One region of the Cohnella soli genome, then DNA from elsewhere that is predicted to be linked to it. Evidence: riboswitches for the same ligand, from Rfam matches in the RefSeq annotation. Region 1 holds a riboswitch; each other region holds the start of a gene.

Evidence for each region. A riboswitch is a leader RNA that binds a small molecule or an ion and turns the genes downstream of it on or off. The one in region 1 is predicted to bind cyclic di-AMP.
Region 2: it holds a riboswitch for cyclic di-AMP, as region 1 does, so the genes downstream of both, ACFPOF_RS29565 (APC family permease) here and ACFPOF_RS17115 (hypothetical protein) in region 1, are expected to answer to the same signal.
Region 3: it holds a riboswitch for cyclic di-AMP, as region 1 does, so the genes downstream of both, ACFPOF_RS22770 (TrkH family potassium uptake protein) here and ACFPOF_RS17115 (hypothetical protein) in region 1, are expected to answer to the same signal.
Region 4: it holds a riboswitch for cyclic di-AMP, as region 1 does, so the genes downstream of both, ACFPOF_RS28865 (ubiquitin-like domain-containing protein) here and ACFPOF_RS17115 (hypothetical protein) in region 1, are expected to answer to the same signal.

What each region holds. Positions count from the first base shown of each region.
Region 1 covers NZ_JBHSMI010000028.1:183,051-190,657, forward strand. Annotated here, with positions in the region: gene ACFPOF_RS17110 (peptidylprolyl isomerase) at 33-725, opposite strand; cyclic di-AMP (ydaO/yuaA leader) riboswitch at 990-1,185, shown strand; cyclic di-AMP (ydaO/yuaA leader) riboswitch at 1,289-1,466, shown strand; gene ACFPOF_RS17115 (hypothetical protein) at 1,583-2,020, shown strand; gene ACFPOF_RS17120 (potassium-transporting ATPase subunit F) at 2,120-2,197, shown strand; gene kdpA (potassium-transporting ATPase subunit KdpA) at 2,211-3,890, shown strand; gene kdpB (potassium-transporting ATPase subunit KdpB) at 3,908-5,944, shown strand; gene kdpC (potassium-transporting ATPase subunit KdpC) at 5,988-6,596, shown strand; gene ACFPOF_RS17140 (histidine kinase) at 6,662-7,607, shown strand, end outside.
Region 2 covers NZ_JBHSMI010000067.1:5,921-13,527, forward strand. Annotated here, with positions in the region: gene ACFPOF_RS29535 (GNAT family N-acetyltransferase) at 1-398, opposite strand, end outside; gene gatB (Asp-tRNA(Asn)/Glu-tRNA(Gln) amidotransferase subunit GatB) at 469-1,902, opposite strand; gene gatA (Asp-tRNA(Asn)/Glu-tRNA(Gln) amidotransferase subunit GatA) at 1,915-3,375, opposite strand; gene gatC (Asp-tRNA(Asn)/Glu-tRNA(Gln) amidotransferase subunit GatC) at 3,395-3,682, opposite strand; gene ACFPOF_RS29555 (EAL domain-containing protein) at 3,844-4,935, shown strand; gene ACFPOF_RS29560 (ATPase) at 5,036-5,419, opposite strand; cyclic di-AMP (ydaO/yuaA leader) riboswitch at 5,671-5,839, shown strand; gene ACFPOF_RS29565 (APC family permease) at 5,964-7,607, shown strand, end outside.
Region 3 covers NZ_JBHSMI010000029.1:556,064-563,670, reverse strand. Annotated here, with positions in the region: gene ACFPOF_RS22785 (response regulator) at 1-373, shown strand, start outside; gene ACFPOF_RS22780 (HAMP domain-containing sensor histidine kinase) at 363-1,439, shown strand; gene ACFPOF_RS22775 (CPBP family intramembrane glutamic endopeptidase) at 1,384-3,114, opposite strand; cyclic di-AMP (ydaO/yuaA leader) riboswitch at 3,377-3,557, shown strand; gene ACFPOF_RS22770 (TrkH family potassium uptake protein) at 3,629-4,975, shown strand; gene ACFPOF_RS22765 (TrkH family potassium uptake protein) at 4,993-6,333, shown strand; gene ACFPOF_RS22760 (potassium channel family protein) at 6,347-7,009, shown strand; gene ACFPOF_RS22755 (cation:proton antiporter) at 7,021-7,607, shown strand, end outside.
Region 4 covers NZ_JBHSMI010000062.1:12,840-20,446, forward strand. Annotated here, with positions in the region: gene rsmI (16S rRNA (cytidine(1402)-2'-O)-methyltransferase) at 1-363, shown strand, start outside; gene ACFPOF_RS28850 (AbrB/MazE/SpoVT family DNA-binding domain-containing protein) at 487-741, opposite strand; gene ACFPOF_RS28855 (HD domain-containing protein) at 1,062-2,354, shown strand; gene ACFPOF_RS28860 (TatD family hydrolase) at 2,376-3,149, shown strand; cyclic di-AMP (ydaO/yuaA leader) riboswitch at 3,328-3,546, shown strand; gene ACFPOF_RS28865 (ubiquitin-like domain-containing protein) at 3,830-4,987, shown strand; gene rnmV (ribonuclease M5) at 5,140-5,706, shown strand; gene rsmA (16S rRNA (adenine(1518)-N(6)/adenine(1519)-N(6))-dimethyltransferase RsmA) at 5,713-6,630, shown strand; gene yabG (sporulation peptidase YabG) at 6,732-7,607, shown strand, end outside.

The DNA of each region.
Region 1 (7,607 bases):
CGGCGGCATCGCCCTACTCTTTTATTGAGAAGTTACTTGATAATCTCCGGTTCCGGAGCGTCAGCACCGCGCGTATCGACAGTTACTTTCTTCATAACTGGAGGTGTCTTCGGACGATCGTTCGCACCTTTTGACGAGTTCACGATCTCGTTAACGACGTCCATGCCTTCGGTTACTTTGCCGAAGGCGGCATATGCGCCATCGAGGTGAGGGGCGGGAGCGACCATAATGAAGAACTGGGAGCCAGCGCTGTTCGGGTTCCCGGAACGCGCCATAGAGAGGACGCCTTCCGTATGTTTCAGGTTGTTCTCGAAGCCGTTCTGTGAGAATTCGCCGGCGATCGAGTAACCTGGTCCGCCCATGCCGGTGCCTTCAGGGTCGCCGCCCTGGATCATAAAGTTAGGAATTACGCGGTGGAAAATGGTGCCGTCGTAGAACCCTTTTTTGACGAGCGAAATAAAGTTGTTAACGGTGTTCGGGGCGATTTTCGGGTACAGTTCGATGGTGATTGTTTTGCCGCTGTCCATCTCGATTGTTACGATTGGGTTATCTCCGCTAGTGTCTACTCCGTTCATTGCAGAAGCCTCCTGTGTGGCGGCAGCTCCGTTGCCGGAAGTTGCCTTTGAATTTTGGTTTTCTTCTTTCTTGCCGCAGCCTGAAGCTACGAGCAACAGAGCGATGAGCGCGATTAGCGCCAGGGTCAAGCGATTACGCGAAGTGCTCATTACAAGTCCCCCTTTGATCTCTCTATTTCCCTTCGAAATTATATCATTTGACTGGCGAGGAATCCAACCTCTCCCGTGTCGGAATATTGGCCGCAATCAAGAAAGCGTGAAAGATAGCGAGCGTAAAAGAGCTTTCTGGAGCTTGGGACCGTTGTAAGCGGTACAAAAAACAGGGCTGGCAAAATATGCGTGCAGGCCGCTTGCGGCATTGCTTTACAAGGAACGGAGTCAGGAGTAATATTCGATTCAGCAATTCAAATGTTCCATTCGTAATCGCTGAGTTTCCGCGAAAATGCGGAAAACGGGGGAACCAATCGATGGCGCGCGTGCGGTGTGAGAGCCGCGCCCGCGCCGTCCGGGGTGAATCCCGAAGCGCCGTTCCTAGGGCGGCGCTTCGGGTAGGGCGACTCTCACCGCCCGAATCCGACAGCTAACCTCGTAAGCGTTGAAGTGCTTCGTCTTGATCGGTGTTGACCGGTTCCGGGCGTTCGCACGTTGGGGAGAGGATGATGGACTTGTGACCTTCACGGCCGCAGGGTTTATTCCTCTGCGGTTTTTGTTATGCCATTTTATCGCTGAATTCCTGTGAGCAGGAAGCGGGGGAACCAGACGGACGGGCTTTAGCGCCGACGTCCATGGGGTGAATCCGGAAAGGCGGGAGCTGCAGCTCCGCCGACCGGTAGGGCGACTCTCGAGCCCGAATCCGACAGCTAACCTCGTAAGCGTACCGAGAGAGGCGACTCATGATCGTGACGGCACGGTTTATTCGACCATGTCCGGAAGCCACGAGAAGTTCCCTCTTCCTGCGGCTTCTTTTTTTATGCCAGCCGCGGGTCCAATTTCAGGAGGAGAAAACATTGGCCCATCCCAATATCGTACTCGTGTCGGCGCCTACGCCGGCCGGCGAGTCGTTCGTCAAGCTGCTTCAAACCCGGAACGTCCCGTTCGCGGTTATCGTGAACAACGCGGCGGAACGCAAGCGTATGTCCATAATCGGCGCCGATCGCATCGTCGAAGTGAATACCGCCAAAGAAGAAACGTGGATCGTTCCCGAAGTCGAAGTCGGCAAAGTATTTTTATTCGAATCGAGTCTCGCGCTCATCTGCCGATACATTCAAATTTGCCGCAGTTGGACAACGGAGCCGATTTACGTCCTGACGGAAAGCCATCAGCCGCGCCATGTGTACAAAGGACTGGGAGCCAGTTATGTCATTCATAGCCACGGGTTGAACTGCGAGTTTCTTGTCACCGACGATTTGATCGAAACTGCTAAAGGGGGCTCTTTCCATGCTTGATCTTTATATGATTGCATTGTTGGCGGGTGTTTTCGCACTGTTTTACGGTTTCCTTGTCTGGTGCGGCCGGGTCGTCGACGGAGAGAAAGGGGATCGCCCATGATTATCGTATCGATCGTCGCGGCGGCCGTCTTTCTGTATCTGATATACGCATTGGTGAATCCGGAGAAGTTCTAGGGGAGGAAAGGCTATGGGCCTGTTGCAAATCGTCATCGTTCTGGCGGTGCTGGCGCTGCTAGTGAAACCAGTCGGAAGTTATGTATATCATGCGTTCTCTAATGAACCTAGTCGGCAAGATCGTATTTTCGGCGGCTTCGAACGGTTGATCTATAAGCTTATCGGGTTGAAAAATCGGGAAGGCATGACGTGGAAAAAGTACGCGCTCGCGTTTCTGCTGACCAATATCGTTCTTGTGGCGGTTGGTTACTTGATTTTACGGGTACAGAAATATTTGCCGTTGAACCCGAGCGGCATCGATAACATGGAACAGACGCTTTCTTTTAACACGATTACGAGTTTTATGACCAATACGAACTTGCAGAACTATAGCGGGGAATCGGGCTTGTCCTACTTCTCTCAGATGGCTGTCATCATCATGATGATGTTCACGTCGGCGGCGACCGGCTTCTCGGTGGCGATCGCATTCGTCAGAGGTATCACGAGCAAGGGCGAGACGATCGGGAACTTCTTCGAAGATTTCGTGAAGGCACATACCCGGATTTTCCTGCCGACGGCCGTTCTTGCGACGCTGCTGCTCGTCGCGCTGCAAGTGCCGCAAACGCTCGATCCAACGGTGACGGTAACGACGCTCTCCGGTGCCGTGCAGAACATCGCGATCGGTCCGGTTGCCGCGCTGGAGTCGATCAAACATCTGGGCACGAACGGCGGCGGTTTCTTCGGCGCCAACTCGGCTCATCCATTCGAGAATCCGACCCCGCTGACGAACGTCATCGAAATATTGTCCATGTGGACGTTGCCCGCGTCTCTTCCTTATGTATACGGGCGCTTCGCTCGCAACCGCAAGCAAGGCTGGGTTGTGTTCGGGGCAATGATGACACTGTTCCTTGCATTCCTCGCGCTCATCTACTTCTCGGAGCTGCGAGGCAATCCCGCGATCAACGCGATGGGAATCGATGCGTCGCAAGGCAGCATGGAAGGCAAGGAAGTCCGCTTCGGCATTCCGCAATCCGCCTTGTTCACTGCCGTCACGACTGCGGCGACGACCGGAACGGTCAACAACATGCACGACACGCTTACACCGCTCGGCGGCCTTGGCGCGCTCGGCGAGATGATGCTGAACGTTGTATTCGGCGGCAAAGGCGTAGGGCTGATCAATATGCTGATGTACGCGATATTGGGCGTTTTCTTATGCGGGCTGATGGTCGGACGTACGCCGGAATTTCTCGGTCGCAAAATAGAGCCGAAGGAAATGAAGCTGATCGCGGTAGCAATTCTCGCCCATCCGTTCATTATTCTCGTTCCGACGGCGATCGCGTTCCTGACCGATCTCGGGCAAGGGTCCATCTCGAATCCGGGTTCCCACGGCATCACGCAGGTGCTGTACGAATACACGTCCTCAGCTGCCAATAACGGTTCCGGTTTCGAAGGGTTGGCCGACAATACGCCGTTCTGGAACATTACGACGGGGCTCGTCATGTTACTTGGCCGTTACGTCTCGATGATCGCCATGCTGGCAGTGGCCGGTTCGCTTGTGCGCAAGATGCGAGTACCGGAGACGGTCGGTACGTTCCGGACGGATAACACGCTTTTTTACGGCATACTGATCGGCACGGTATTAATCATCGGTGCGCTGACTTTCTTGCCGGCCATCGTACTCGGTCCGATCGTGGAACATTTGAAATTAGGATAATGACGAGGTGAACGCGCATGAGCGCCAATCGCAAATCAATGCTGACGGCTGCGATCGTAAATCGCGCAATCAAAATCAGCTTTCTGAAATTAAACCCGCGCAGCATGATGAAAAATCCGGTCATGTTTGTCGTCGAAGTCGGGACGGCCGTCGTGCTGCTGATGACGCTTTTCCCGGGAGCTTTCGGCGGGACGAAGGACGATGTCGGATTTAATGCGGCGGTATTTTTTATCCTGCTTGTAACCGTCCTGTTCGCGAACTTCGCGGAAGCTCTTGCGGAAGGCCGGGGCAAAGCGCAGGCCGATGCTTTGAAAAACACCAAGAAGGACATTCAAGCGAGAAAACGCGTCGGCGCTCAAGGCGTCGCGATCGTAGCTTCGACTGAACTGCGCAAAGGCGACATCGTCATCGTGGAACAGGGAGAGATGATTCCGGGAGACGGCGAAGTCATCGAAGGTCTCGCTTCTGTCGACGAATCGGCCATTACCGGCGAATCCGCTCCGGTCATCAAGGAAGCGGGCGGCGATTTCAGTTCCGTCACCGGCGGCACGCGCGTCGTCAGCGACCGAATCGTCGTTCGCATCACGAGCGATCCGGGGGAAACGTTCATCGACCGGATGATCTCGCTCGTCGAAGGCGCGAAACGGCAGAAAACGCCGAACGAGCTGGCGCTGAATACGCTGCTGACGAGTTTGACGCTTATTTTCCTCATCGTCATCGTAACGCTCGGCCCGATCGCGAAGTACTTGGGCATCGAATTGCAAGTACCCGTGCTGATCGCCTTGCTCGTATGCCTGATCCCGACGACGATCGGAGGATTGCTGTCCGCCATCGGCATCGCGGGGATGGACAGGGTTACCCGGTTTAACGTGCTGGCGATGTCCGGGAAAGCGGTTGAAGCGGCAGGAGATATCAATACGGTCATTTTGGATAAAACCGGCACCATCACCTACGGGAACCGGATGGCGTGTGAATTTGCGTCCGTCGGACAGTCGAGCGAGAAGGAGCTTGCGTCATGGGCTGTCATCAGCTCCTTGCAGGATGAAACGCCGGAAGGTCGCTCGGTACTGGAACTATCGAAGAAGCTCGGGTTCTCTTATGACGAAGCAATAGCCGCGGATGGTGTTTTTGTCGAATTCAAAGCGGAAACTCGCATGAGCGGCGTCGATCTGAGAGACGGACGTCAAGTGCGCAAAGGCGCCGTGGATGCGGTGAAGAAATGGGTAGCGGCGCAAGGCGGAACGATTCCCGTCGATCTGGATGCCGGAAGCGACGCCATCGCAAGGGAAGGCGGAACTCCGCTGGCGGTTGCCGTAGATCATCGAATTTACGGGCTCATTTATTTGAAGGATACGGTTAAGCCCGGCATGCGGGACAGGTTCGAGCAAATGCGCCAGATGGGCATCAAGACGATCATGTGCACCGGCGACAACCCGCTGACCGCCGCGACGATCGCTCGGGAAGCGGGCGTGGACGAATTTATCGCCGAAAGCAAGCCGGAAGACAAAATCGCGGTCATTCGACGCGAACAGTCGGAAGGCAAACTTGTCGCCATGACCGGTGACGGTACGAACGACGCGCCGGCGCTTGCTCAGGCGGATGTCGGACTTGCGATGAACAGCGGCACGGTTGCCGCCAAAGAAGCGGCGAACATGGTCGATCTCGATTCCGACCCGTCCAAAATTATCGAAGTCGTATCCATCGGCAAGCAACTGCTCATGACGCGTGGCGCTCTAACGACGTTCAGCATCGCGAACGATATCGCCAAATATTTCGCCATCATCCCGGCGATGTTCATACTGGCGATTCCCGAGATGAGCGTCCTTAACATCATGGGGCTCGGCTCGCCGAAGTCGGCGATATTATCGGCGTTAATCTTTAACGCCATCATTATTCCGCTTCTGATTCCGCTAGCGATGAAGGGCGTCGCTTACAAAGCGCTGAGCGCGTCGAAGCTGCTCTCCCGTAACATCATCGTCTACGGACTTGGCGGCGTAATCGTTCCGTTCATCGGCATCAAGCTGATTGACCTGATTGTGCATTTGTGGGTGTAAGGTGTTCCATCCAGGCTGTTTCTGAATGAAAGGGGAGTTTTCTATGGAAAATCAAATGGCAACGGTTCGCGGCGGTGTCGGCGTCTCTTATGCAGCGGTTGCGGTGCGAGCTAGTTTAGTATTCATTCTATTGTGCGGCATCATTTATCCGCTTGCCTGCACGGGCCTTGCACAGTGGCTCATGCCGCATCATGCGAACGGCAGCTTAATCAAGGACGCGTCCGGCCGAACGGTCGGTTCCGAACTGATCGGTCAGACGTTCTCCGATCCGAAGTATTTTCAGGGGCGTATCTCGAGCATAGATAATAACGCGGCAGGCTCCGGCTCGAACAACTACGCGCCGTCCAACCCGGATATGCTGCAACGGACGAAGGACTCGATCGAAGCGTGGAAGCAAGCCAATCCGGACGTTCCGGTCTCCAAGCTGCCGATTGCCCTCGTGACGAACTCCGGCTCTGGACTTGATCCGCACATAACGCCGGCCTCCGCCGAAGTGCAAATTCCGCGAATCGCCAAGCTGACGGGAATAGCGGAAGAGAAGCTGCGGGAACTCGTCGCCAAGCATACCGAAGGCCGGGATCTCGGTTTGTTCGGGGAACCGCGCGTGAACGTGCTGAAATTAAATATCGATTTGCAAACGTTGCTTCAATAAATAAGGAATCCCGCCTGCCGTCCGGGTAGGCGGGACATCGTGCGCAAACGGGAGGGAAGTCCCAAATGGACGGGTTTCGTCGCAAGACGCCTGAAGAGCTGCTCGAATCGATCGTTAAAATCCGCAGCGGCAGGCTCAAAGTGTACATCGGGGCGATCGCGGGCTCGGGCAAAACCTATCATATGCTGCGGGAGGGACAGACGCTCAAGAGCCAAGGCATCGACGTCGTGGTGTGCGCCGTGTCGACGAAACGAAGGCCGGAGACGGTCGAGCAGCTCGAAGGACTGGAACGCGTTCCGAGCCTACATTGGATGGAGGGAGAGACGGAGAAGAAAGATTTGAACGTCGAAGCGCTGCTCGAGCGCAATCCCGAAGTGGTGCTCGTGGATGGACTTGCGCACCGCAATCGACCGGGCGCGAAATTCGCAACCCGGCTGGAAGATATTCAATTTCTGCTTGGACGGGGAATCAGCGTCATCGCGACGGTGAATGTCTATGAGCTTGAAGGGATGAAGGAACTGGCTCATAAGCTGACCGGCATTGAGGCGGAGGCCGCGATTCCAGCGGATACGCTCGAGCAAGCGGACGAAGTTCGCTTGATCGACGTCAGCCCGGAGACGATATTGAAGAGGCTCAATGAGGGTAACTTGCGGAATATGAGCTTGAAGGATTCGGCGCTGCTCAGGAGAGGCAATATCGGCAAACTCCGCGAGCTCGCGTTACGGCTGATGGCCGAAGACGTGAACGAGTCGTTGGAGCGCCACCGGGAGAGGCAAGGCTTAGTTGGCCCATCCGGAGCGGCGGAGCGGATTCTCGTCGCCGCGCAATATCATTGGAACAGCTCAATCTATATTCGCCGAGGTCAGCAGATCGCGAAGCGCCTCGGAGGAGACTTGCGCATCGTCGCGTTTACGAAACCAGGTCTTCCGCTGCCGAAGGAGAAAGCTGCGTTCAAGAGAGCGATCATGAAGTTGGCCGAGAAAGTCGGCGCCGAGTTCGAGGAACTCCCGC
Region 2 (7,607 bases), on a different contig from region 1:
CCCTGAAAACCGAATCGTTCGTACAAAGAAATCGCCGGCAAATTACGCACTTCGGCAGTGACTGTCCAACAACTGTTCTCTCGCCCTGCCAACAAGCTCTCTACTAACTTTGTCCCGATTCCTCGCCGGTGGTGATCGGGATGCACCATCAGTCTGCATATCGTCCACATCGTGCCGTCAAGCTCGCACGAGACGGCGCCGATCAGTTCACCCGCTTCGCTCTCGAAACCGATGAAGCTTTCACCGCACGACTGCAGCGTCTCAACCGTATCCCTCAACGGCGGCAAGTCAGATACGCCGATGAGCGCCGCTTCAGCCCGGTAAGCTGGATGCTGCAACGCCCATATGGCCTCCGCCGTCTCCCGATCTCGAATGTCCAGTTCATGAATGCCGTTCATGCGCATGTTCCTTTCTTGAACAAAACGACAAATCCGCCGAAAGCGAATTTGCCGTTTTGGATAATTAGACTTAAGCGTTCAGACGCTCAATCAGCAATTTGTTGACGAGACCCGGGTTGGCTTTGCCCTTCGTTTCTTTCATGATTTGCCCGACAAGGAAACCGATCGCCTTGTCCTTGCCTCCGCGGTAATCTTCGACCGATTGCGGGTTGGCGGCGATTACCGAATCCACAATCGCCACGATGGCGCCTTCATCGCTAATTTGGACAAGTCCTTGCTCCTCGACGATCGCTTGCGGAGATTTGCCGGTTTCGAGCATGGACTTGAACACCGTCTTGGCGATTTTGTTGCTGATCGTACCTTTCTCGATCAATTGAATCATCTCGCCCAGCCCTTGGCCCGTCACCTTCACGTCACCAAATTCCAAATTGTTCGCGTTTAAATAACCGAGCAAGTCGCCCATAATCCAGTTCGCCGACGCTTTGGCATCGGTCGTATGCTTCAAGCTTTCCTCGAAGAAATCGGCTAGCTTCATCGAAGCGGTAAGAACGCCGGCGTCGTAGGAGGACAGACCGTATTGCTCGATGTATCGAGCCTGACGGGCGTCCGGCAGCTCCGGAATCGACGCTTTCACGCGCGCTTTCCATTCTGCATCGATATGGAGGCGGACGAGATCAGGGTCCGGGAAGTAACGATAATCATGCGCTTCTTCCTTGCCGCGCATGCTGAACGTCTTTCCTTGCGTTTCGTCCCAACGGCGCGTTTCCTGAACCACTTCTCCGCCGCCGTCAAGGATGTCCGCTTGACGCAGCTCTTCGTATTCGAGGCCGCGCTGCACGCCGCGGAACGAGTTCATGTTTTTCAACTCGGCGCGCGTGCCGAACTTCTCCTGCCCGTAAGGTCGGAGACTGATATTGGCGTCGCAGCGCAGGCTGCCTTCTTCCATTTTGACGTCGGAGACGTCGCAATATTGCATGATCGCGCGAAGTTTCTCCAAGTACGCTTTCGCTTCTTCCGGAGACCGGATATCCGGTTCGGACACGATCTCAACGAGCGGCGTACCGACACGGTTTAAGTCGACGAGCGAGCCGAAGCCGCCATCGATATGCGTTAGCTTGCCCGCGTCTTCTTCCAGATGAAGGCGAGTAATGCCGATCCGTTTCGTTTTGCCGTTCACTTCGATGTCGATCCAACCGTTCTGTCCGACCGGTTGGTCATATTGCGAAATTTGATACGCTTTAGGCGAATCAGGGTAAAAATAGTTTTTCCGGTCGAATTTGCACCATTCCGCGATTTCGCAATTGATCGCCATGGCGGCTTTCATCGCGTATTCGACCGCCTGGCGGTTCAACACAGGAAGTACGCCCGGATGACCGAGACAGACCGGGCAAGTATGCGTATTCGGCGGCGCGCCGAAGGACGTCGAGCAGCCGCAAAAAATTTTCGATTTCGTATGCAGCTCGACGTGGACTTCGAGGCCGACGACCGTTTCGTATTTGGACATCGATTTTTCCTCCTAGGACAATGCCGGACGCGAAGCGTGGAAGCCAGTCTGGCTCTCGAATGCGTGCGCCGCTCTTAGTACCGTGCTTTCGTCGAAAGGCTTGCCGATAATTTGCAATCCGACCGGGAGACCGTCCGCCATGCCGCACGGAATGCTGATAGCCGGCACGCCCGCAAGGCTGACCGGAATCGTGCAAATATCATTTAAGTACATCGTCAGCGGATCGCCGACTTGCGCGCCGAGCTTAAACGCCGGCGTCGGTGCCGTCGGACCGACGATAAGATCGTATTTCTCGAAAGCTTGATCGAAGTCGCGCTTGATGAGCGTGCGAACTTGCTGAGCTTTCTTGTAATAAGCGTCATAATATCCGGAGCTTAGCGCATACGTACCTAACATGATCCGTCTTTTTACTTCCGGTCCGAATCCTTCGCTTCTGGACTTGCGGTACAAGTCGATCAAGTTCGCCGGATTGTCCGCGCGCACGCCGTAACGAACGCCGTCGAAGCGAGCAAGATTGGAAGAAGCCTCGGAAGAGGCGAGCAAGTAATAAGTCGCGATGGCGTACTCCGTATGCGGAAGCGAAATTTCTTCCCATGTCGCTCCAAGCGACTCGTAAACTTTGAGCGCTTCAAGCACGCGTTCCTTCACTTGAGGGTCGATGCCTTGGCCGAGGTACTCTTTCGGCACGCCGATGCGCAGCCCTTTGACATCGCCCGTCAACGCTGCGGTATAGTCCGGAATATCGACTTTGGCGGACGTGCTGTCGCGCTCGTCATGGCCGGCGATCGCTTGCAGCACATAAGCGGAATCCTCGACATTTTTCGTGATCGGCCCGATCTGGTCAAGCGAAGACGCGAACGCGACGAGACCGAACCGCGAGACGAGGCCGTATGTCGGCTTCAAGCCGACGACGCCGCAATAAGCAGCCGGTTGGCGAATGGAACCGCCTGTATCGGAGCCGAGCGAGAAGTACACTTGCCCTGCGGCGACGGATGCGGCGGAACCGCCGGATGAACCGCCGGGAACGCGCTCCAAGTCCCACGGATTGCGAACGACGCCGAAAGCGGAGTTCTCGTTGGAACCGCCCATTGCGAATTCATCCATGTTCAGCTTACCGATCGTAACCGATTGCGCCGCATGCAGCTTCGTCACGACAGCCGCATCGTAGATCGGATCGTGGTTGGCAAGAAACTTCGAGCCGCACGTCGTGCGCAGCCCTTCGGTAACGATGTTGTCCTTGATGCCTGCCGGCAAGCCGAACAACAGCCCTCTTTCCCCGCCGTCAGCAATTTGTACGTCAAGCGCTTTCGCCTGCTCGCGCGCGCCTTCTTCGTTCAGCGCCAGAAACGCGCCGATCCGCTCGTCCGTACCGGAAATCCGTTCGAACGCATGCTCTACGAGCTCTGATACGGATAATTGCTTATGTTGAAGCCGATTATGTACTTCGGACAGTTTCAAATCGAAAAGCGACATGCTTAAATCCTCCTAGTCGTTATTCCAGCACGGCAGGCACTTTGAACTGCCCATTTTCTTCTTCAGGCGCGTTAAGGAGAACTTTCTCGATCGGCCAGGAAGCTTTTACCGTATCTTCTCTCATAACATTGGCCAAAGGAAGAACGTGGGTTGTCGGCTCAACGCCGTCCGTATTCAATCCGTTCAACTTCTCCGCGTATTTCAAGATTGCATTCAGTTGTCCGGAAAATTGTTCTTTCTCCGCATCGGACAGCTCGAGACGGGCCAGATTGGCGACATGCTCAACATCTTTAATCGTAATGCTCATAGTTGCTTCCCCCTCCTAATACCGCATATCCGCTCATTCTTTTCATTATATCGGACAAACTAAGGGAACTCAACGACACTTTGCAAGCCTAGGGCGTATCTGAAAATCTGCTGCCTTCGGAGTTTCCAGACACGCCATTCGCTTGCGGACAGGAGGATAAGATGCCCCGATACTATCGCGCGAAATTTCCGTCGCCGCTTCGGGATGCCGGTCTCGTCGAGTTCGCGTCGGACGATCCAGTCTTGCGCCGAACGCTCGGCAAAGCTGTCGAAAATACGTCGAACGATGTTACGTCTCCGCTTGCGACAACCTACGACGTTCCCGAGCAATTGCTAAAGTTACTCGGTCACCTGCAACGCAATATGTCCGTCGCAGACGCGGACAACGTTCGCTGCAGAATCGATTATGGCGACCCCCGAGTGTCGGCTGACCATCTTGAAGAAACGATAGACGAAGCCGATGTGCCGGACAGTAGTACGGACGGTTGGTTCCCGCTTTCCGCCCTTTTCGGTCAAATCGGCGGGATCAGCGTATCCGACTACATTTTGTATCGGATCTTCACTCCGCACCTTCAACCGATCGTGGCAACCGACCGCCGACCGATCGGTTACGAATTTCTGCTCCGTCCGTTGCCGGAACAAGCCCCGTTCCGACCGGCGGAACTATTCGAGACCGCGCGCCGTACCGGCCATCACGCATTCCTCGACCGCGCGGCGCGACATTCTGCCATTCGCATGGGAGCTTCCCATCTGCCGCCGGGGACGAAACGATTCGTCAACTTCCTCCCATCGTCGCTCCTTCATCCGGCATCGTGCCTGAAAGACACGTTCGACCTAATGAAAGCTACCGGAACGGCTCCGGAAGATTGCGTCTTTGAAGTGATAGAAACCGAACCGCTGGATGAGAACAAACTAGGTCGCGTTTTCGACGTCTATCGGGATCAACGGGTCAATCTTGCCCTCGATGATGTCGGCAGCGGTTTCGCTACGCTCGGTGCTGTCGAACGATTAAAGCCGGATTATGTAAAAATGGATCGCAGATGGGTCAGCGGTTGCGACGCGGATACGGCCAAGCAGAAATATATCGATGGTTTGTTGGAAAGAACGTCCCGGTTCGGGGGGAACGTTCTCGCCGAAGGGGTCGAGCGCGAAGAAGAATGGAACTACTTGCGCAACGCGGGCGTCCCCCTGTTTCAAGGCTACTTGTTCGGTAAGGCGATGCCTCTGCCCTCTCACGTGACCCTGTACGCTTAACGGCGCAACGCCGACATTCACGCAACCATTTTCGGGTCGGCGCGAATGTCGGCGTTGCTTTGTTCGTTTTAGCTTTCAGGCTTATGTGGCTCGAGGTGCTTTAAATCCACGCCTTCAAATTCACTTGGCGAATGAACTCTTCGCGGCTCAACACTTCCTTGCTCGTCTCTTCGGCCGGCTCATCTTCCGCTTGATCGCCGTTCATAATTCTTTTGAATAATTCCTCGTTGCGGGTTGCTAGAGCGAAATCGATCAGCGCTTCCTTCTCGATGCGCGCCGCTTCGAGCTCCAACATTGTCTCTTCCAATTCGATATCTCCGCCGGGCACGTAAAATTGCCTATTCGCTTTCGGAACCCGGATTACATAATCAAACGCGCTGTCGTTGTTCCGGTCATAAGCGATCACATAGCCGTATTCGCCTAAAGGCAGCTTCTGCTCAAACCGGTCATCGACAATGATGATCCTTTCCCCAAGCTTCAACATGTCGACTCTCCCCTCTCGCAACTATCGTTATAAGCCTATCCTACTAGAAATAGATTCCGATATGCAAATGTTGTCGCACCCGGCAAACAAACATTTCGAGGTACAAGCTTAATTAAGAGGCTACGATTAGAGCCGAACCCATGTATGCGCATTCATGGTCAACTATTGCCTTTGACGGGTATTTTCCGGCTGAAATCCCGATTTTACAGCAACGGCATCGAAGGAATATGATTTATCCATCCCATTCATCATGCATTGCAACGCTGAGTTTTCGTCACGAAAAGCGGGGGAACCACCGGCATCTTTTTGACAAATGCCAACCGGGGTGAATCGGCTGCGCCGTCATGAACGGCAGCCGTAGGGCGACTCTACGCGCCCGAATCCGTCAGCTAACCTCGTAAGCGTCCTTAGAGAGCGAAACAACTTCGGTTCGATTGTAACCGCGGGGGTCTTCCTCTGCGGTTTTTTGTCGTGCTGAAAGCCGCTGAATCGGACACATTAACAAGAAGTAGTTAGAATCAAAATCATTCGGCGGTGAAAAGACATGTTTTCCATCAAAAGATTGTTAATCGGACGCCCCCTCAAGTCAACGGCATTAGGGGAGCAGAAACTGAACAAAACAAAAGCGCTGGCCATCCTTTCTTCCGATGCGCTTTCCTCTGTCGCCTACGGCCCAGAGCAAATTTTGATCGTTCTCGCCACGCTTGGCGCGGCAGCGTTCTGGTATTCCGTTCCGATCGGGATCGGCGTGCTTGTCCTTCTGACGGCGCTCATCTTGTCCTACAGGCAAATCATCTATGCCTATCCGCACGGCGGAGGCGCCTACGTCGTTTCCAAAGAAAACCTCGGCGTATGGCCCGGTCTGATCGCCGGCGGCTCCTTGCTTGTCGATTATGTGCTAACGGTAGCCGTAAGCGTCTCGGCGGGCACCGACGCGATTACGTCCGCCTTTCCGAGCTTGCATGAGCATACAGTGCTTATCGCGATCGTTTTCGTCTTGTTTACAACGGTGCTGAACTTAAGAGGCGTGACGGAATCGGCCTCGATCCTCGCTTATCCCGTCTATTTGTTCGTGTTTGCGTTGTTTATCCTCATCGGGGTCGGACTTTATGACATCGCAACCGGCGCTGTTACCCCTGATGCTCACGTGTCCATCGGAACTCCGGTCGCCGGGATCAGCCTGTTTTTGCTGCTGAAAGCTTTCGCTTCTGGCAGTTCGGCACTGACAGGCGTCGAAGCGATCTCCAACGCCATTCCTAATTTCAAAACACCCGCTCCGGTGAATGCCTCACGCACGCTTCTTGCAATGGGCACACTGCTCGCTTTACTGTTCTCGGGCATTGTGTTTCTCGCTTATTACTACGGGATCAGCCCTCTGGCAGAAGTGACGGTCGTGTCGCAAATCGCGGAGCAAACGTTCGGCCGCCATTTCATGTACTTTTTTATTCAGGGAACAACTGCCTTGATTTTGATCCTCGCAGCGAACACCGGTTACTCGGCCTTCCCGTTGCTGGCAGTAAACCTGGCCAAAGATAAGTTTATTCCGAGAATATTTACCGCCCGCGGCGATCGGCTCGGTTATTCGAATGGCATTATTACGCTTGGCTTCCTGTCCATCGTGCTTATCGTCGCTTTCCAAGGGAACACCGAGCATCTCATTCCGCTCTACGCCGTCGGCGTATTCATTCCGTTCACGATGTCGCAAACCGGAATGATGGTCAAGTGGATCCGGCAAAAACCGAAAGGCTGGATCAGCAAGCTTGTGATCAACTCCATCGGCGCTCTCATCAGTTTCACGGTGTCGTTGATGTTCTTCATCACAAAATTCGAGCAAGTGTGGTCGGCTATCATCTTCTTGCCCGCGATCATCTATGTGTTCCACCGCATCAAGAAACACTACGAAGCCGTCGGCGATCAGCTTCGCTTATCGACGTGCGAGCCGTCGTTACCGATCGAAGGGAACGTATTTATCCTCCCTGTCTCGGGTATTACCCACGTCGTCGAGACGTCGATCAAATACGCTCAGTCGCTGTCGGCAAACCAAATTATCGCCGTTTACATTCCGTTCGAGCGGGAAGAGGAAACTGTTTTCGAAGAGAAATGGCACAAGTTCCATCCCGACATCCGGCTTGTCACATTGCATTCCCCGTATCGTTCGATTGTTCAACCGCTCATGAAATTCATCGAC
Region 3 (7,607 bases), on a different contig from region 1:
TGAGCTGTTGGCGCGGGTAAAAGCGCAGTTGCGCCGGCAGCAACGTTCGGCGGCAAGAAACGAGCCGGACGAGTCAACGATTGACGTCGGAGACTTGCATATCGACGTCGCCCAGCATCTCGTGAAACTGAAAGGGAAGCCAATATCGTTCACGCCGCTCGAATTCGCCATTCTCGAATTGCTCGCAACCCATAGAGGGCAAGTGTTTCATGCGGATAAAATTTACGAGTGCGTCTGGAAGGAGCGAAGCGGCTTTTCGGACAATACGGTCATGGTGCATATTCGCAATATCCGCGACAAACTCGAGGACAATCCGCGGGAGCCGCGCTATATCAAGACCGTGTGGGGAGTGGGATACAAAATTGAAAAGTAATCCATGGGAGATCGCTACGGGCAGAAAAAGCATTCGCATGCAGATGATCTGGACCTTCATCGCGAGCCTTGCTGTCGGAATGCTCGTATCGACCAGCATCCCGACGGGGCTTTTGTTTGACGTGCCGATATCTGTCATCGCCTTCTTCGGTTCGTTTACGGTCACATTTCTATGGCTGACCCGCAACACGATCAGATATTTGCGTGAGCTGTCGGAAGGATTGTCCGTTATTTCTGCAGGAAATCTTCGCTATCGAATTCCCGAGACACGGAAGGACGAGCTCGGACAAGTGGCTTTTAATGTCAATACGATGGCGGAGAAACTGGAAAATCTGATCGAAAGAGAGAGGTCTGTCGAGAAGTCCAAGATGGAGCTCATTACCGGGGTGTCTCACGACCTGAGAACGCCTCTCACGAGTATTATCGGCTACTTGGATCTGCTGAAGGGAAAAGCGTACCAGGACGAAGCGGAATATGACCGCTTCGTCGGCAACACTTATGTTAAAGCACAGCAATTGCGAACGTTGATCGACGAGTTGTTCGAATACACGAGGATTACGCAAGGAGGATTGCGGCTGGAGCTTGAAGAGATTGATCTTCGGGAACTGCTGGTTCAGCTATTCGCCGAGATCGAGCCTCTGGCATCGGAGCTGCAAATCGAAATGCGAACCTCATTGCCGCCCGGGCGCATCATGGTCGCCGTAGATCCCGAACGCATTCGGCGGGCGATCGACAATCTGATCGCGAACGCTTTGAAATTTTCGATAAAGCCCGGTACGATCCGCATCGCTTTGGAAACGGACGGCAACCGGGCGGCGATTGCGATAGAGAACGAAGGCAAAGCCATTACGAAGGAACAGGAAGAACGATTGTTCGAACGTTTCTATAAGGTAGACGACGCTAGGACGCAAGACTCGCTCGAGGCGGGGGCAGGGCTTGGTTTGTCGATCGCCCGCGGCATCGTCGAACTTCACGGAGGACAACTTTCGTTCGTTCACGATAACGGCCGCTTCACGTTCCGGATCGGAATGCCGGTCGTCTTAATCGGCGGTGCAACCACCAAATGAGTATTCCGACAAGTCCCGGCATAGCGAGGCTGAAGATGCCTGCGGCGAAGTCGCCCGGCAATCCGTCGAACATCATCTGCACGCCCATCAAAACCGCATCAAGCGTGACGTGCGCGAAAATGACCGCCATAATCCCGAACCGAAGCATAAACCAGCCGAACAGAAGCGACATCAGCACAAGCTCGATAATGCGCGTATAGAACGGATAGATTGCATAACCGACGTGTCCGAGCGCCCAGAGCAAGCCGGGAGGCACGATGGCGACGAACGTGAGCGCCGATACCGTACGTCCCGACGGCTCGCGACCGATCAGTTTGCGGGCGATGCCGACGAACCATTTGCGAAACAGCGCGATACCGAAGAAACGGCTTTGCATCTCTTCCGAAATGCCAGCGCACCAGGCGAGCAGCGGCAGCAGCCACGGGAAGCTCATGTTGTACATCGACTGGGTCGCATCGGACGAAGAGAACGAGCCTGCTATATTCTCCATCGCCAGCAAAATAACGGATTGCATGCCGAGCAAAATAAAGGCTAGGAAGTAGCCGGTTCGCATGCTCGCCAGTACGCTGTCTCCATACCCCGCTTCTTGCCAGCGCGGCCAGAGCGCAAGCCCCATCGACTTCCACAGCCCGTCTCCCCCGACTGCGGAGAAATAAGTCATAACCGCCATCACGAAGTAAGTAATCAGACTGACGATAATCGTGGCCTGCTCGCCTGTGCTCGAACCGTTTTCCCAATTGCCGGCCCGAAGCCCGGGAATCATGTTAAACGTAATGCCTGCGTACAGAACGAAGAACACCGAAGCTAAGAAAATACCTCTGACGAACGATGTGCGGTCACCGTATGTGCCCGCATAAATGATCGCCAAAATAAAAAACAAAATGCTTGGCAGCAGGAATCCGAACACAGAAAGCTTGGACGACCATGTTTGCTGCGTCTTCAAGTCGTGAAGGAAATCGGTGGGCAGATCGACACCGTAACGGACGAATCCGCTCTGCCAAGGCGGGAACGCGGAAGACAAAGCGTTGTATGAAGCGGGAACTCGAACGTCGAGCTTTACGGCAGCTTTTCCGATAGCCGCTTTGCTCGAAGCGGCGGTAAAACGAACAGAACCGTCATCCTGCACATAACCGTCGGGGTTCCATTCGGCGGGATTCGCGCCCCAATATTCCGCGTATTGCAGTGCCCTGGCGACGGCACTTTGTTTGCTTTCATTTATTCCCTCTCCGGATGATGCCTGACCGGTTCTTTTTTTGGTAGGTACATGGTCCCATCCGACGAGTCGGCCTTTTACCATGTCTATATAAAGATTAAGCTTGCCGGGATATGCGGAGGAAGACAAGGATACGGCGTAGACATCGGTTGGAGCGCTGTTCGACCATGTTTTGTCGTAGGTGTCGTGCAAGCGGTACTTCGACAAGTAACCGACCGTGTCGCTGTCCGACAGATGTGTGATTTCTGCATCCGACGTCTCTTTCGGAGAGAGCCCGAATTTATTTTCCGCCCAGAAGATCGCTTTCGCTTCGGCTTCCGAACGCGTGAGCACGTTTGACGAGCCCGAGGAAAACAAGGAGCCCGCAGAGGGGAAAACCTGAATAAGCAAGAAAAGCAGGAGGCCGACTGCGGCGGCCCATACCCAGCGACGATCCAGACGCGACAGTTGTATTTCGTTCAACTAACATCTCTCCTTACGCAATAAAAGCCGAAGTAAACGCATACAGCAAGGCCGCGCGAACTTTTTCCACTATTTTCATCAAGTATCTCGCATTTTTGGCGAAAATGAAAGCAAAGACGCCGATAATCGTTGTCCGGTCGTTATATTGTGCGAATAGCTTCGTCATAATCGTTCAAATGCGTCGGTTTGACTTCAAATTGATGTTGTCCCCCTTCGGTGGAAAGAATATAATTCGGTGGTACGTTTCGTCGATGCCGATGAAACGAAAGGAAAGCCGAATTTCCGAACGATGGAAAACGGGGGAACCAACCGCTCGCGGTACAAGTTCTATTGTATTCGCGTAGACCGGGGTGAATTCCAAGCGGCCTAACCTCCGCTCGGATAGGGCAATCTGTTCGTGCCCGAACCCGACAGCTAACCTCGTAGGCTGTATGCGAACAGGGATCATGTGCGTATGTCCGAGCACTGGGATTCCAGTGCTTTTTTTGTTGCGCAGAATGAGGTGACGGGATTGATTAGAAAAGCGGTGCGGTGGCTTAGCGTGTCTCCGCCCAGAACGTTGTTGCTTGGATTCTCTATTATTATTGTTATCGGGGCGTTTCTGCTTCAGTTGCCGATTGCGACGGCGAACGGCGATAAGATCGGTTTTGTCGACGCGCTCTTCACCGCGACGTCCGCCACTTGTGTCACCGGCTTGGTTCTTTTTGATACAGGTACATATTTTTCCGCGTTCGGCCACTGGGTTATACTGATTCTCATTCAGGTTGGCGGAATCGGCTTTATGACGATGGCGACGTTGTTCGCGCTAATTCTCCGGCGGAAAATATCGCTGAAGGAACGGTTGATTTTGCAAGAGTCGCTGAACCAGGGCAGCATCGAAGGCTTGGTTAGGCTCGTACGCAAAGTCATCTTATACGCGCTTGCGTTGGAGACGGTCGGAGCGCTGCTATATACGATTCGCTTCGCTTCCGATATGCCCGTTGGCAAAGCGCTGTATCATGGCGTGTTTCATTCCATCTCGATTTTCAACAATGCCGGATTTGATTTGTCGGGCGATTTCCGAAGTTTCTCGGCTTACTCTTCCGATCTTTATATGAACATTGTTTCGATGGGGCTCATTATTTTGGGCGGTTTCGGTTTTATCGTGCTTGCCGACCTGGTTGAGGTGCCGTTCCGAAAAACACGCAAATTCTCGCTGCACACGAAAGTTGTTCTTAGTGTGAGTGCGGGATTGATCGTGCTCGGCACATTCGTCATTTTCGTGTTCGAGTTTACGAACGGTCGCTCGGTCGGAGACGACGGCTTCGGTCATAAACTGCTTTCATCGCTGTTTCAGTCTGTGACGACTCGATCCGGCGGGGTTACGACGGTCAACATATCCGAATTCAGGCAAGCGACGCAATTTTTCATCATTATTTTGATGTTTATTGGCGCCTCTCCCGGATCGACCGGAGGCGGCATCAAGACGACGACATTCGCCGTACTCGTCGGCGCGGTTCTCGCGATGATGCGCGGCAAAGAGGATGTTGTGTTATTTAAGCTCAGGCTGGCGAAAGAACGAGTGTACAAAGCCGTTACCGTTACCTTGTTCTGTATCGGCATCGTGACGCTAGGCACGATGGCGCTGGCGACAACGGAAAAAGCCGCGTTTCTAAGCATTTTGTTCGAGGCGACTTCGGCGTTCGGCACGGTAGGGCTGTCGATGGGGCTTACGGGAGAATTAACGATTCCGGGCAAACTAACGATTATTTTTCTAATGTTTATTGGCCGGTTGGGGCCGCTTACGCTTACTTATGCTCTTGGGCCGAAACCGGGCAGAGTACTGTTCCGGCATGCGGAAGGCAAAATCATAATCGGCTGACGGAGGGGAGATCGTAAATGCGCAAGTTGTTCGGTAAAATTTTGTCTTCCCCGCCTCGTATTCTCGTTCTTGGATTTGCTGCAATCGTACTCATCGGAGCGGGACTGCTCATGCTGCCGTTCGCCCATACGGGAGCAGCGCAGCCGCGGTTCATCGATACGCTGTTCACGGCAACTTCGGCGACATGCGTTACCGGTCTTGTCGTCGTCGATACAGGGACGTATTGGACAACGGCAGGACAGCTGATTATTTTGACGATGATCCAGATCGGCGGCCTTGGTTTTATGACGATGGCGACGTTGTTCGCGATTGCGCTAAAAAGACGGATCTCGCTGAAGGAAAAACTTGTTCTGCAAGAGGCGTTTAACCAGACGAGCATTGAAGGCATCATACGCCTCGTACGCAAAGTCGTTATCTATGCGCTGACGATTGAGCTCGCGGGTGCAGTATTATTCACGATTCGGTTCGCTTTCGACATGCCGTTCGGGACAGCCGTATACCGGGGCATTTTCCATGCGGTATCGTTTTTCAATAACGCAGGTTTCGATATTATGGGCGATTACCGCAGCCTGACCGATTACGTCGGCGATCCGCTCGTTAATATTGTGACCATGCTCTTAATTATTCTCGGCGGCCTCGGTTTTGTCGTACTGGCCGACCTCGTCGAAATTCGCAATCCGAAGCGCAAGCTGTCGCTGCATTCGAAAGTCGTATTGAGCATGAGCGGCGGATTGATTTTGATTGGCGCAATATTGATTTTCATATTCGAATACACGAACTCGACGATGGCTTCCTTAACCTTCGGGGAAAAGGTGCTGGCGGCATTCACGCAGTCGGTATCTCCGAGAACGGCAGGCGTCAATACAATTGATCTCGGAGCCATGAGGCAGGCAACACAGTTCGTGATGGTCATCCTTATGTTTATCGGCGCATCGCCCGGATCAACTGGCGGCGGCATCAAGACGACAACGTTCACCGCTTTGCTCGGCGCAGTTATCGCGATGGTTCGCGGCAAAGAAGACGTCGTGTTTTTCAAATACCGGCTTGCCCAGGAACGCGTATACAAAGCGCTGACGGTTACATTATTCGCATTCGGACTTGTTATATTGGCGACGATGATTTTATCGACGACGGAAGATCATCAGTTTCTGCAACTCTTGTTCGAAGTGACTTCCGCGTTCGGTACGGTCGGACTAACGCTCGGATTAACGGCAAAGCTGACGTTCGCGGGAAAAATCATCATTATTGTTATGATGTTTATCGGTCGGCTCGGGCCGCTCACGCTCACCTACGCGCTCGGACCGAAACAAGGGCGACAGTTATATCGTCACGCGGAAGGCAAAATTATAATCGGATAAGGAAGTTGACGTCATGAAGTTTAATCAGTTCGTTATTATCGGTCTCGGCCGATTCGGCTCCAGCATCGGACGCGAACTTATTCAATTGGGTTACGAGGTGCTCGGCGTCGACCGAGATGAGGAAAAAGTGCATGAGATGTCCCACGTGCTGACACATACGATCATTGCGGACGCAACCGAAGAAGAGGTGCTGAGATCGGTCGGCGCGCGCAACTTCGATTGCGGCGTCGTGGCGATCGGAGATGACATTCAAGCGAGCATTCTGGCAACGATATTGTTAAAAGAACTCGGCGTCAAGAAAGTGGTCGCCAAGGCGGTGTCCGATTTGCACGGGCGCGTGCTGCAGCGAATCGGCGTCGACCGGATCATCTATCCCGAGCGGGATATGGGTGTCCGTCTCGCGCATCAGCTCGTGTCGCCGAACTTGCTCGATTACATCGAGTTGTCCAAGCAATATACGATCGCAGAACTTCAAGTGCCAAGCTGTCTTGAGGGCAAGTCGCTCGATGATGTGAACCCGAGAGGGCGATTCGGCTGCAGCATCGTTGCAATCAACAAGCCGAAAGGCATTATTATTGCCCCTGTCGCCAAAGACGTGTTGACGACGAACGATGTAATGGTCGTCATCGGTACGAACGATCAGATCGAACAGTTCCAGCAATCAATCGGACAATAGGAGAAAACTGCATGGATAACGAAGTCGTTCAAACGGTTCACCATCTGTTGATCCTGTTTCTGATCGTCTTTGCTGCAGGCATCATAACGGGAAGACTTGCCGCATGGATCAAAGTGCCCGACGTCGTGCTTTTTATCGGTGTAGGCATGTTACTGGGACAAGGCTTGCAATGGATTACCGAAGAGAGCACTTCGCTGACGAACCAGCTTGTCCTGTCTGCGGGCTCCGCACTGATTCTGTTCGATGGCGGAAGAAACATACGCTGGCATGGGCTGAAGCAAGTGCTCGTCTCTGTAACGCTTCTAAGCACGGTCGGCGTCGTCGTGACGGCCGGTATCGTCGGTTTTGTCGCCCATGAGGCGTTCGGGTTGGACTGGATGACGGCGCTCCTGATCGGCGCAGTCATTTCCTCGACCGACCCGGCAACAATCATTCCCGTGTTCCGCCAAGTTGCCGTAAAGGCACGGCTAAGAGAGACGGTCGAAAGCGAGTCCGCGTTTAACGATGCCACGGGATCCATTCTGACGTTTGCGTTGCTCACTGCGATTTTGTCCGGGCACTCGCCGAGTTTGGGCAGCGTATCGCTCGATTTCATTAA
Region 4 (7,607 bases), on a different contig from region 1:
GAACGATGGAGTGGAAGGAAAGTCGCAATCATCCGGGAACTGACGAAAAGACACGAAGAAGCGATACGTGGTACTGTAAGCCAGTGCTTGGCCTACGTCGAGGCCACGCCGCCGATCGGAGAGTGCTGTATCGCGATCGAGGGAGCTAGCGAGCAGGAGCCGGGACGTTTATCCGCGGACGGCGTTACGGGGATAACGGGAGAAGGACCGTGGTGGGCGGGGCTGGAGCTGGCGATGCATGTCGCCCACTACGAGCAAGCGGGACAAAGTCGTAAAGACGCGATGAAGTCGGCAGCTGTGGATAGAGGTGTCTCGAAGCGGGACATCTACCAATCTCTCCTGTTAACAACAGGGGGAAAATAAACGGATATCCACATGTGGACAAAAAAAGCCTCCCGGCATCGAGTCCGGGAGGGGGCTAAGGAGTATAAAAAGGTTGGAATTAACAATTATTAGAATTACAAATTTCATTATAAACTATTTTCTTTAATTTGTCACAGGTGAAGGTAAATCCTTCAAACATTCTCTGCAAACAATTTTTCCTTTAAAGTAAGTTACGTTCTCTGCGTTGCCGCAGAAAATGCATGCAGGCTCGTATTTCTTGAGCATGATGCGCTCTCCGTCCACGTAAATCTCAAGCGCATCTTTCTCTCCGATGCCCAGCGTGCGGCGCAGTTCGATCGGAATAACCACCCGGCCCAGCTCATCGACTTTCCGTACAATTCCCGTAGATTTCATCATTTGGTAATTCTCCTCTCATAGGGTTAAAATAAAAACAAACGGACATCAGTCATGCGCTTAGGCTTGTCCGCGTTCGCCAGAATTCGACAAAGTTCTCTGTTTTCTGCCTACTATCGTACCAACGATTCCCAAAAAAGTCAACCTGATAATCTCAATATTAATGAACTATAATACTGATAATCCTTATAAATAAGGCGGTTAGGAGAAATTATAAGCCAAAATTCAGTTAAAAACAAAGGAATTTATAATTCGACATTATTCGACAAAATTCTACATTTAGTGTCGAATTTGTCGAAACCTACGATAAAGAGGTGTTGGGGATGCACGATGCGCTGCAAGAGGAGAAAGTATTTAAGGACCCGGTTCATCATTCCATTTACGTGCAAGAACCGACAATCTGGAAACTGATCAATACGCCGGAGTTTCAGAGATTAAGAAGAATACGCCAACTAGGCACATCTTATCTCACTTTCCATGGAGCGGAGCACAGCCGATTCTCCCATTCCTTGGGCGTATATGAAATTACAAGGAAAATCATTTCGCAATTTGAGCGTAATCGATATGTCGATTGGCCGCAAGAGGAAAAATTGCTCAGCTTGTGCGCGTCGTTGCTGCATGACGTGGGCCACGGCCCCTTCTCCCACTCGCTCGAGCAAATTTTCGGAACGGACCATGAGCTGTGGACGGCCGAGATCATTCTTGGCGATACGGAAGTGAATCGGGTGCTGAGGGAGGTCGAACCGGAATTCCCGAACAAAGTGGCGGCAGTCATTCGGAAGAAGTACGAGAAGCCGATCGTCGTCAGCCTCGTCTCGAGTCAGTTGGACGCAGACCGGATGGATTATCTTCTTCGGGACGCTTATTTTACGGGGGTGAATTACGGCACGTTCGATCTTGACCGTATTCTGAGGGTGCTTCGTCCTTACCAGGGCAACATCGTCGTGAAGGAGAGCGGGATGCATGCTGTCGAAGATTATTTGATGTCTCGTTATCAGATGTATTGGCAAATTTATTTCCACCCGGTAACCCGTAGTTCGGAAATCGTGCTCAGACAAATCTTCCACAGGGCCGGACATCTGTTCCGAACCGGTTTCCGGTTCCGCTTCATGTTGCCTCCGCTTCATGCTTTATTAGAAGGAAATCTTACTCTGTCTCATTATTTGAAGCTGGACGAAGCGATGGCGCAGACGGCGTTCGGTCAATGGGTGGACGAGGATGACGAGCTGCTGTCGGATTTATGCCGCAGATTTCTGAACAGGCAGTTATACAAGTACGCTCCTCTAAGCCCCGAAGACAGCGGATGGCTGGAGGAAGTCAGCAAGGAATGGCTGCGGATCGGTCTTCAACCCGAATACCATCTGGAAGTCGATACGCCGATCGATTCTCCTTACGACATCTACAAGCCAGGTGCGTTGCCGGACGGCAAGGAGAAGCCGCCAATTTTGCTGCTTGGCGAGCAGGACAGATTAACGGAAATCTCGATGAAATCCGACATTATCCAATCGATTGCAGGTCTTCATCGCGGAAAATATTACGTGTATTATCCGGAAGATTTGGTGCGCCCGCACGCTCATCGGCTTAGTCCCGAGACACGGAACAAGCTATCTATATAATAGAAGGGAGACAACGTCATCATGCTTATCGACACACATGCGCATCTCGATTCTCCCAAGTTCGACAGCGATCGCGAGGAGGTCATTTCCCGCGCGCGGGAAGCAGGCGTAGATACGATCGTTAATATTGGTTTTAATCGGGAGACGATCCCGACGACGATGGCCCTTGCAGAAAAGTACCCGTTCATCTACGCCGCCGTCGGCTGGCATCCGACTGATGCAATCGACATGAAGCTGGAAGAAGATTTGGCGTGGATCGAGCGGCTGTGCAGCCACCCGAAAGTCGTTGCCATCGGGGAGATCGGGCTCGACTATTATTGGGATACGTCTCCGAAAGACGTGCAGCATGTCGTTTTTCGCGAGCAGATTCGGCTTGCCCGCCGTCTGAAGAAACCGATCGTCATTCACAATCGCGATGCTCACGAAGACGTGATCAGGCTGCTCAAGGAAGAGAAAGCAGATGAGATCGGCGGCATTATGCATTGTTTCTCCGGGAGCTGGGAGACGGCCAAGTTATGCCTGGATATGAACTTCCACATTTCGTTCGGCGGACCAGTAACTTACAAGAATGCCAGGGTGCCTAAAGAGGTGCTGGAGAGGGTGCCTTTGGACCGTTTGCTCATCGAAACGGATGCTCCATATTTGACGCCTCACCCCCATCGCGGGAAGAGAAATGAGTCGGCTTACGTTCGTCTTGTTGCGGAGGCGGCGGCAGAAATCAAAGGGATTTCTTTGGAAGAAATCGGAAAAATAACGAGTGAGAACGCCAAGCGCTGTTTTGGACTCGCGAGATAAACGGAATATTCGAGAGAAAAACGGAATGATTTTAAGAAAAAACTGGCTTTTTCCGCTCATTCCACCGAAGAAACGTCCATTTTCCCATGAAAATAGGGAAATTCGTCCGATGCGCCTTCTTTACACCTTTGTTGGATAGAGGTTATGATCTTCATCAGAAGTTTCAATATGACATTCCTTTTCCAGTGCGCTTAATCTCCCAATAGGGAGAACGGGGGACCCAACGCGGCGGCGAGTAAGCAATTCGTCCAAGGCGGTCCGAGCAATCTTGGGGTGAATATCGCAAGCGGCATGAACGCGCCTCCATCCGAGCCACGCGTCTTGACCGGGAGCGATTAGGGCGACTCTCTTTGCCCGAATCCGACAGCTAACCCCGTAAGCGTTATAGAGAGAGGTCAACTCGTGCCGCGATACTATTCTATCCATCCAACTGCGGAAGCCACGAACAGATCCTCTGTCTCGATGGCTTTTTGTGTTGCATGCGCAACTTTTCTCATACGCCCAGGGGTATGAACTCAAAGTTGAGAAGCACGACTGGACGAGGCGGCGTGAAATTTCGGGAGCCCCTACAAACAGATATGAGGGCGATCACCGAAGCGTCGTTAACATTATGGATTAGTCGCGTCTGACAAGTATCATGCATCACAGTCGACGGCGGGGCTATGAGGGGGAACGAGAAAATGGGCAGTATTCCTGTTGAGGAAACCCATGATCCACGACCGACCGGCAAGCTTATCGCACTGCGATGGAAGCATGAGCATTTGCGCGTAGCCATTTTGGGCGCAATTCTCGTTTTTGCCATCACGATGATGTTCATGTCGCTTTTGCAAAAGGCGGCCACCAAGAACATCACGATTATTGATAACGGAGTCGCCTCCGTTATTGCCACCCAGACCAACAGCGTCGAAGAACTGCTCGCGGAACGCAACATTCACGTCGGTCCTTACGACACCCTGTCAGGACAATTGACCGACAAGCTGGACGAAGGAAGCCGGATCGTCATTGATCGGGCGGTAAGCATAACGGTTAAGGCAGACGGTAAGGAGCAACGGGTTCATACGACCGCCGATACAGTAAGCGAGGCGCTCGGCACATTGAATCTCGGCATCGCGGGAGAGGATCGCGTTACTCCGGCGATCGGTACGTCGCTAGCCGAAGGAATGACCGTCTCGGTCGTCCGGGTGCGCAAGGAAATGACCGAAACGAAACTTCCGATTGCGTTTAAAGTCTTGGAACAGAAGAACGCCGATCTGGAAGTTGGCAAAACGAAAGTCATTAAGCAAGGCAAAGCGGGTGTTGTCGTCTACAAGACGGAACGCGTCTATGAGGACGGCAAACTCGTCAGCCAGGAAATGGTCGAGAAAGTCATTGCGCAACCGGCTGTACAGAAGGTTGTTGCTATCGGCACGAAGAAGAAGGCGGAAGTGGCGACGGCTTCCTTCATGGGAAGACCTCGAGCCGGCGAAGTCCAATTCGTCAGCTTGAACGGGAAGCAGGTTAAAATCCGCCGTCTGCTGACGAACGTGACGCTTACTGCGTATTCCGCGGGTTTCTCGTCGACAGGCAAGAAAAAAGGCGATTCCGACTACGGCGTCACTGCCTCGGGAGCGGTCGTCCAGGAAGGTCGCACGATTGCGGTCGATCCGCGCGTCATTCCGATCGGTTGGTGGGTATACATCGAAGGGATCGGCTTCCGCAGAGCGGAAGATACCGGCGGGGCGATCAAGGGCAAGAAAATCGACGTCTACTACGAGAGCGAATCCCACGTCGATAAGTTCGGCACGAAGCGCGGGTTCAAGGTATACGTCATCGGCCCGGTCAAACCGTCTGCGGATTGATCGACGCCTTATATGCGAGTTCAGGAATCGGGGAGAGGCCTATGCGGCTTCTTCCCGATTCTTTTGCCATGGAAGCAAAGGTGCGCACTTGATGTATCGGTCAAGTTCATATACGCTTGTAACCATAAGATTACGGCAAAGGCGGTAACAGGTTGAACATCCGGGAAGTCATCGTTGTCGAAGGCAAGGACGATACGACCGCCGTGCAGCGGGCGGTCGGCGCGGATACGATCGAGACGGGCGGTTCGGCGATCGATGAAAGCGTCCTGCGGCGCATCGAACTGGCACAAGCCCGCAGAGGGGTTATCGTGCTGACCGACCCCGACTCGCCGGGAGAGCGTATACGCAAAAGGGTGTCGGAGCGGGTGCCCGGCTGCAAGCACGCGTTCTTGACGAAGGACGAAGCAAGAAGCCGCCGGGGCATCGGCGTCGAACATGCGACAGACGATGCCATCCGCAGGGCGCTGGCGAGCGTCAGAGATCCGGAAGCGGCTGCGGGCAGCGAGACCGTTATGGCAGATGGGCTGGAGTGGAGCGATCTGCTCGATGCGGGGCTGATCGTGCACGCTTCGTCGGCCAGAAGAAGGGAACGGATGGGCGAACTGCTTGGCATCGGTTACGCGAACGGCAAACAATTTTTCAAGAGATGCCGCATGTTTCGGATTACGCGGACGGAGTTTCTGGCCGCACTCGAACAGGTAGAGCGGGAAGGGCGATAGAGGAGCATGAAAGAAACGAAAGAGCAGGGCGCACACAAAGTTCAGGCGGAGAAGGCAATCGCGACATCGGGGCGCACGCGGGACATTATTCGCAAACACGGCTTTACGTTCAAGAAAAGCCTCGGTCAGAACTTCTTGATCAACGGGCACGTGCTGGACAAGATCATCGAAGCGGCGGATCTGGACGAGACGAAGGGCGCGCTCGAAGTCGGTCCCGGCATCGGTTCGTTGACGGAGAGACTCGCCAAGACAGCTGGCAAAGTGACGGCGGTCGAGATCGACCGGAGGCTCCTTCCGATTCTGGAAGATGTATTGTCCCCCTATGGCAACGTCAGCGTCGTGCATGGGGACGTGCTAAAGACAGACTTGCGCGCGCTGTGGGAAGAGAAGTTCGCAGGTTTGTCCGGCGTTAGCGTGGTCGCCAACTTGCCTTATTACGTCACGACGCCTATTATCATGAAGCTGCTGGAGGACAGGCTGCCGCTAGAGAACATCGTTGTGATGGTGCAGAAGGAAGTGGCGGTACGTATGGCGGCAAAACCGGGCGGTAAGGATTACGGCAGCTTAACCGTCGCGGTCCAGTATTATTGCGAGCCCGAGGTCGTCTGCGTCGTGCCTGGCAGTTCTTTCATCCCGGAGCCGAACGTTGAATCCGCCGTCATTCGGCTGAAGCGGCGCCCGGCGCCCGCAGTCGATGTGCGCGACGAGGATAGCTTCTTCCGCGTCGTGCAAGCTGCGTTCGCGCAGCGGCGCAAGACGCTTGCGAACAACTTGACGGCATTCTCCGGCAAAGACCGCAAAGGCGAGCTAGCCGAGCTGCTGACGGCAGTCGGCGTGCAGCCGGAGCGTAGGGCCGAGACGCTTAGCCTGGAGGAATTCGCGGCGGTGTACGAGGCACTGGAGAAAGCCGGCATGTCGAACTAGAACTAAGCAGCGGCTAGGAATGGCGGATGACGATCGGATTACGTCCGGACGCGCACAGGCGGACGCCCTCCACCATAGGATAGACGAAGAGGTGATTGCCCATGAAGCAGGGGGATCTAGTTATTCGCAAATCCTATGGCGGGGACGTTTTGTTCCGGGTTGCGGCTTTCGTCGCCGAGCAGGCCGTCCTTAGAGGGATGGATTATCGGTTGCTGGCCGACGCTCCCGTGAATGATCTTCAAACGGTACGGAATCCGGACGAGCTCGGTGGGACGCGCCAGGCGCGCATCCACGCGAACGAGTCTTTGCGCAGAATGAACGAGGAACGAAGTCGCCAGACGGGCAGGGTGGGTTTCTCGACAGTGCTGGACGACCGCCGGCAGCCGTTCTTCGAGATGCCGGGCAAAGTGCTTCATCTGGACGGAGACGCCAATTACTTAAAGAAAAGTATGCAGGTGTACGGCCAGCTTCGCGTTCCCGCGGAGGGGATGCACTGCCACGAATCGCAGATGCCGCAAGTGCTTCAGCAGATGCTGTATCAATTCCATCCGGACATCGTCGTTATTACGGGCCATGATGGGGTGCTGAAGCAGCGTGAGGACTTGCAGCAGCTCAGCAGCTACAAGAATTCGCTGAATTTCGTTCGGGCCGTTCAGGTCGCCAGAGAGTACGAACGGAATCGAGACTCCCTTGTCATCGTCGCCGGCGCCTGCCAATCCCATTTCGAGGCGCTGTTGTCCGCAGGGGCCAACTTTGCAAGCTCGCCGGGAAGAATTATGATCCATGCGCTGGATCCTGTCTACGTGGCCGTCAGGGCGGCGTTCACGCCCTTCAGGGACACGGTGAACATCGCCGACGTCATCGCCCACACGATCAGCGGACGTCAAGGCATGGGCGGCATCGAAACCATGGGACGATATCGGATCGGAGTGCCGAATTTGAAAACAACGGCAACTGAGCAAAATGTGAACATTGTG